Linked DNA regions of Thiorhodovibrio frisius. The protein of the gene in region 1 interacts with the protein of each later gene in a pairwise test. Links are inferred from orthologs where the notes say so. Each region holds a gene or a part of one and is shown in the gene's direction. Other genes may lie near its edges.

Region 1 (3,543 bases):
TGCTCCTCGCCAGCGCAGAACAGTATCACCGTCGGAAAGCCACGCACGCGAAAGCGCCCGGCAAGTTTCATGTTCTCGCCCTCATCCACTTCGACTTGGGCGAGGCGCAGGCGCCCGTCGTACTCATCAATCAAACGGAACAGATGGGGTGCGAGTGCGTGACAGGGACTGCACCAGTCGGCCCAGAAATCCACCAACACCGGGATGCGATGCGAAGCGTCCAGCACGGAGGAATCGAAGCCCTCAAGTCCGGTGCTAAACGCGTGGGAGCTGTCATAAAGCGGCGAAGACATAGTAAAGTGAATCCTTAAAATATTCCTGTAATAGATTAATACAAAATGCTAATTACCGCATTTATTGAGCGCTTGCGTCAGGTCAATCTGCCGCCAAGCGGATACGCTCGTGGGCGTTCGTGCTATGATTGCGAGTTTAGCGAACTTGCCGACTTCCCGCCTGCGGGCTCCCGCATCTTGACGGCAAATTCTTAATCATCACCCCAACCCCATATCCAGCGAACTCGCTGACAAGCCACGCCCATGCCGGATTTTGCCAAGGAAGTCCTGACCGTCAATCTCGAAGACGAGATGCGGCAGTCGTATCTCGATTACGCCATGAGCGTGATCGTCGGCCGCGCGCTGCCCGATGTGCGCGATGGCCTCAAGCCCGTCCATCGTCGCGTGCTTTTCGCGATGAACGAACTCGGCAACGATTGGAACAAGCCCTATAAGAAATCCGCCCGCGTGGTCGGTGATGTGATCGGTAAGTACCACCCGCATGGGGATACGGCGGTTTACGACACCATTGTCCGCATGGCGCAGCCGTTCTCGATGCGCTACATGCTGGTGGACGGGCAGGGCAACTTCGGCTCGGTCGATGGCGACTCACCCGCCGCCATGCGTTATACCGAAGTGCGCATGGCGCGCATCGCGCACAGTCTGCTCGATGACCTCGACAAAGAAACCGTCGATTTCATCCCGAACTACGACGAGTCCGAGTACGAGCCGACGGTCCTGCCGGCGCGCTTCCCGAATCTGCTGGTCAATGGTTCGTCCGGTATCGCCGTGGGCATGGCGACCAACATCCCGCCGCACAATCTTGGCGAAATTATCGATGCTTGCCTGAAGTTGATCGATGAACCCCTGACAACGCTTGATGAGCTGATCGATCTGGTGCCGGGGCCGGACTTCCCGACCGCCGCCATAATCAATGGTGTGCGCGGCATCCGCGAGGCCTATCGCACCGGGCGTGGGCGCATTCAACTGCGTGCGCGCTCCGAGGTCGAAACCCTGAAGCGTAGCGGGCGCGAGGCCATCGTGGTCACCGAGCTGCCGTATCAGGTCAATAAGGCCCGAATGCTTGAGAAGATGGCCGAATTGGTCAAGGAGAAAAAGCTCGAGGGCATCGCCGAGCTGCGTGATGAGTCCGACAAGGACGGCATGCGGATGGTGATCGAGATCAAGCGCGATCATTATCCCGATGTGGTGCTGAACAACCTGTATCAGCACACCAACATGCAGACGGTGTTCGGCATCAATATGGTCGGCCTGGTCGATGGCCAGCCGCGACTGCTGAATCTTAAGCAACTGCTGGAATACTTCCTGCGCCACCGCCGCGATGTGGTGACCCGGCGCACGCTCTACGAACTGCGCAAGGCACGCGATCGCGCACATCTGTTGGAAGGTTTCACGGTCGCACTGGCGAACATCGACGAGGTGATCGCGCTCATTAAAGCCTCCGCCAGCCCGGCTGATGCGCGTGAGGGCCTGATGGCGCGCACCTGGGCACCGGGGCAGGTCACTGGCATGCTCGAGCGCGCCGGCGCCGCCCCATCGTCAATCGAGTCCCGCCCGGATGAGCTTGACCCGAGCTTCGGGCTGATCGGGGAGGGCGATCAATCCGGTCGTTATCGCCTGAGCGAACGCCAGGCGCGCGCCATTCTCGATCTGCAACTCCAGCGCCTGACCGGTCTAGAACAAGATAAGATTATCAAGGAGTACGGTGAGATTCTTCAGAAGATCTCTGAGCTTCTGGAAATTCTCCGTAATCCTGAGCGCCTGATGCAGGTCATCCGCGACGAGCTCACCGCCATTCGCGATCAATACGCGGACGCGCGCCGCACTGAGATCGTCACCGATCAGACCGACCTGACGCTGCTCGACCTGATCGCGCCCGAGGATATGGTGGTGACGCTCTCGCACGCTGGCTATATTAAGGCGCAGCCTTTGTCCGAGTATCAGGCGCAGCGGCGCGGCGGCAAAGGGCGCATCGCGGCCACCACCAAAGACGAAGACTTCATCGACCGGCTGTTCGTGGCCAATTCCCACGACACCGTGCTGTGCTTTTCGAGCTTCGGTAAGGTCTACTGGCTCAAGGTCTACGAGTTACCGCAGTCAGGGCGTGGCGCGCGCGGACGGCCCGTTGTCAACCTGCTGTCACTCGAGCAGGGCGAGCGCATCAACGCCACTCTGCCGGTGGCCGAGTACGATCAGGACCGCTTCATCTTCATGGCCACGAGCAAGGGCACGGTCAAGAAGACGCCCATCAGCGACTTCTCGCGTCCGCTCTCGCGCGGCCTGATCGCCATCGACCTGCACGAGGACGAATATCTGATCGGCGTGGCGGTGACCGACGGGCACCAGGATATGATGCTCTTCACCAGTGCCGGCAAGGCGGTCCGCTTCAACGAGGAGGCCGTCCGCTCCATGGGCCGCACCGCCCACGGCGTGCGCGGCGTGACGCTCGAAGAAGGCCAGCGGGTCATTTCGCTTGTCATCGCCGAACCAGGTGCTGTGCTGACAGTGACCGAGAAGGGCTACGGCAAGCGCACGCCGGTGGAAGAGTTCCCAACCAAGGGCCGCGGCGGCAAGGGCGTGATCGCCATTCGCACCAGCGAGCGCAATGGCGAACAAATCAGTGCGGTGCTGGTGCGCCCGGGCGATGAGATCATGCTGATCACCGATGGCGGCACCCTGGTGCGCACCGCCGTCGACGGCATCTCGCTGCTCGGTCGCAGCACCCAGGGCGTGCGCCTGATCAACTTAGGCGAAGGCCAACGCCTGGCCGGCATTGAGCGGATTGTGGCGCTCAATGGTGATGGCGACGAGGGTGAGGGCGGCGGGAACGGAGAGGACGGTGACCCACCGATGATCGACCCCGATTCCGAACAAATTGATGGACCAGATGCCGGAGGCGGGGAGGTTGAGGATTAGGCGTCAATGTGCTGATTCCCCAACCCGAGCCGGCTTCGCTGTCGATTAACCATTGGAGAAGACTGAATGACCCGACCCTATAACTTTAGCGCCGGCCCGGCGATGCTACCTGAACCCGTGCTGCAGCGCGCGCGCGAGGAAATGCTCGACTGGCACGGCAGTGGCATGTGTCCAGCCGAGATGAGCCATCGCGGTAAGGAGTTCATGTCCATCGCCGAACGTGCCGAGACGGATCTGCGCGAACTGCTCGGCATTTCAGATGATTACCGGGTGCTTTTCCTGCAGGGCGGGGCATCGAGTCAGTTCGCTATGGTGCCGATGAATCTGCTGCGCG
Region 2 (3,370 bases), 2.6 Mb from region 1 along the record:
GGCTAGCCAACTCGGCGGGGCAAAGTCACCGAGAGACATTTGGCTAGTGGACGATATTGGCTCGGAATTGAGTGAGGAAAATGCACAGAGTCTGGTTGGCATGATTCAAACTCATAGCTGCCAGGTCTTCCTGACGGCCCTCAGCCAGCCGGTCCTTGATTCCTCGAAAATGTTTCACGTGGAACAGGGCGTCATCTGTCCAGCCGATTAACCCTGAAACCACCGCGCATCTTGGTCCCTTAGCACGGACAGGACAATCTCTCCTCGCGCTAGTCTTGACAGAAATAGTCGCGCTGTCCGAACTAAGGACGATATCTTTAGTCGATTTCAAAAAATTCTCTAATGCCCACCGGTGGATGAGCCAAGAACCGGTATAATGGAGCCTTCTTCGGTTAACCAATTTACTCTGTTTCTCAATGGCCTACGACTCATCTAATATTAAAGTTCTGCGCGGGCTGGACGCTGTTCGCAAACGTCCGGGGATGTACATCGGTGATACTGACGATGGCACCGGTCTTCATCACATGGTTTTTGAGGTGGTGGATAATTCCATCGATGAAGCCCTAGCGGGCCAGTGCACCGACATTCGAGTGACTGTCCATACCGACGGCTCAGTCTCGGTGGCAGATAATGGGCGGGGCATCCCTGTTGATCATCACCCGGAAGAAAATCGTTCTGCGGCTGAAGTGATAATGACGGTTCTTCACGCCGGGGGTAAGTTTGACGACAACTCCTACAAAGTCTCCGGTGGTCTTCATGGTGTCGGCGTTTCGGTTGTGAACGCGCTGTCGGAGACACTCAACTTGCGGATTTGGCGTGGTGGCACCCTGTACGAACAAGAATATCGCCTGGGTGCGCCTGTCGCGCCTTTGCGCCCGATTGGCGAAGTCGAAGCCTCGGGGACCGAGATTCGATTCAAACCTTCAACAGAGATTTTTTCTGATTGCGAATTTCACTATGACATTTTGGTAAAGCGACTGCGGGAGCTGTCTTTTCTGAATTCAGGGATTCGCATCGCATTGCGCGATGAGCGCGTTGATCGGGAGGATGTTTTCGAATACAAGGGCGGCATTCGCGCTTTTGTGGAACATCTTAATCGAAACAAATCGCCTATCCATCCGACGGTCTTTTTCTTTACCGACGAGCGCAACGATCATGTTGTTGAAGTTGCCTTGCAATGGAACGAGTCCTATCAGGAAACCATTTTTTGTTACACCAATAACATTCCACAAAAAGATGGGGGCACCCATCTGGCGGGATTTCGCGCAGGTTTGACGCGGACGCTAAACCAATACATCGAGCGGGAAACACTGGACCGGAATCAGAAGACACGACCGATTGGCGACGATGCGCGCGAGGGACTGACTGCAGTGGTTTCGGTGAAAGTGCCGGATCCCAAGTTCTCTTCCCAGACCAAAGAAAAATTGGTGTCCTCGGATGTTAAGCCAATCGTCGAAGGCCTTTTCGGCGAGCACTTGAATAGTTTTTTAGAGGAGAATCCGGCTGAGGCGAAAATCATCGCCAATAAAATGATTGATGCGGCCCGCGCGCGCGAAGCGGCCCGGAAGGCTCGTGAAATGACCCGACGGAAAGGGATTTTGGACATTGCCGGTCTTCCCGGAAAGCTTGCCGATTGTCAGGAGAAAGATCCAGCGGGCTCTGAGCTCTTCATCGTGGAGGGTGACTCAGCCGGAGGGTCCGCCAAGCAGGGTCGCGACCGGGCGTTTCAGGCAATTTTGCCCTTAAAAGGCAAGATCCTAAACGTAGAGAAAGCCCGCTTCGATAAAATGCTGTCCTCTGCCGAAGTGGGCACGCTGATTACCGCCCTCGGCTGTGGGATTGGCCGAGAGGAATACGACCCGGACAAGCTGCGGTACCATCGCATTATCGTGATGACGGATGCGGACGTCGACGGTGCCCATATTCGCACCCTGCTGCTGACCTTTTTCTACCGGCAAATGCCTGAGCTCATTGACCGGGGCTATGTCTATATTGCTCAGCCGCCGCTGTATAAGGTCAAGCGGGGCAAACAGGAGGATTATCTGCTCGACGACGCCGAGCTTGGGGCATCCCTGCTGCGTGCCGCTTTGGACAATGCCGCCTTGACTCTCAGTGCGGATACCCCGCCAATGTCGGCGGTTGGGTTGGAGGAATTGACGCGAGAGTTTCAGATCTACCGCGCCATTATTGCCCGCCTAGCCAATCGGTATGACTCTCTGTTTCTCGGTGAGCTTTTAAGCCTTCCGCGCATGACTGAAGATCTGTGGTTCGATCAGGCTGCCCGCGAGCAATGGATTCAAGATTTAACTCTGGCCTTAAGTGCCAACAGTGGAACGGCGATCGATTATCGCATCAGTGTCAGCGGCGATGACGCAGGCGGTCCTGGGGCCTTGGAACTGATTCGCATGGTGCATGGCATTCCGGAGACGCGCATGGTGCCCTTTGAATTCTTTTCTTCTGCCGACTACCAGCGAATCGCTGCTCTTAGCGAAAAACTTGATGGACTTTTGCAACCAGGCGCCCGGGTTGAGCGCGGGGATAAGAGCGTGGAGGTTGATAGTTTTGCTAGGGCCTACGACTGGCTAATTGGTGAGGCGAAGCGGGGATATCACATTCAGCGGTATAAGGGCTTGGGCGAAATGAACCCCGGACAACTGTGGGAAACCACAATGGACCCGGAATGCCGTCGGCTGATGCGGGTCACCATTGAGGATGCTGTCTCGGCCGACCAGATATTTACGACCCTGATGGGTGATCAGGTAGAACCCCGGCGAGAATTCATCGAGCGCTATGCACTCGAAGCGGGAAATATCGATATCTAAGAGCCAGTGGCAGTCTTTTGCTTAAGGAACGGTTCAAGAACTAGCGATACAACTTTGCCTTCTGAAGTTGGGCACGCTGCGCTTTGCCCAACCTACCTGTATCGGTAATTTTTGAACCGTTACTAAGGGTCTTTATCTGAGTCAAAGAGCTGGTCATTGTTTTGATTCGCCTCGGGGCTTAGAGGGATCAGGCGCTCGACCCGGCGAAAGCCGCGTGGCAAGAGGGCGCCGCGTCTGCCCCTATCACCCTGATAATGAGATTGGTCCGCTGGCTTCAAGCTAAACTGGCGCTGGCCGGCCTCAACAATCAGAGTGTCGGTCTCGCTTAATACCGCCACTGCGCTGACGCGCTCTCCGTCTTGATTCATGCGGGTTGCGGGAATACCAATGAGCCGGTTGCCCTTGCCCTTGGCGAGTTCAGGTAAATCTGACAGCGCAAATAGCAGCAAATGACCGGTACTTGTCGCTACCGCAACCTTGGAGTTTGTCGCAGACTGCACCTTAACGGGCGGCAGCAGCCGGTCCGGAGCTGAAAGGTTGATTACCGC

What was found.
Region 2: the proteins of gyrA (region 1) and gyrB interact in binary tests that used the Escherichia coli proteins (3 or more experiments, as listed by UniProt). The link is inferred for Thiorhodovibrio frisius from one-to-one orthologs.

What each region holds. Positions count from the first base shown.
Region 1 is NZ_CP121471.1:2,646,987-2,650,529, forward strand. The notes cover bases 189-3,409. They hold gyrA (DNA gyrase subunit A), read left to right. Parts: upstream 189-536; coding sequence 537-3,209; downstream 3,210-3,409. Other genes in these bases: Thiofri_RS12260 (thioredoxin family protein), read right to left, coding at 189-293; serC (3-phosphoserine/phosphohydroxythreonine transaminase), read left to right, coding at 3,276-3,409. Also shown: more of Thiofri_RS12260, read right to left, coding at 1-188; more of serC, read left to right, coding at 3,410-3,543. UniProt on the Escherichia coli protein: A type II topoisomerase that negatively supercoils closed circular double-stranded (ds) DNA in an ATP-dependent manner to maintain chromosomes in an underwound state.
Region 2 is NZ_CP121471.1:3,524-6,893, forward strand. The notes cover bases 72-3,119. They hold gyrB (DNA topoisomerase (ATP-hydrolyzing) subunit B), read left to right. Parts: upstream 72-416; coding sequence 417-2,822; downstream 2,823-3,119. Other genes in these bases: recF (DNA replication/repair protein RecF), read left to right, coding at 72-211; parC (DNA topoisomerase IV subunit A), read right to left, coding at 2,945-3,119. Also shown: more of recF, read left to right, coding at 1-71; more of parC, read right to left, coding at 3,120-3,370. UniProt on the Escherichia coli protein: DNA gyrase negatively supercoils closed circular double-stranded DNA in an ATP-dependent manner to maintain chromosomes in an underwound state.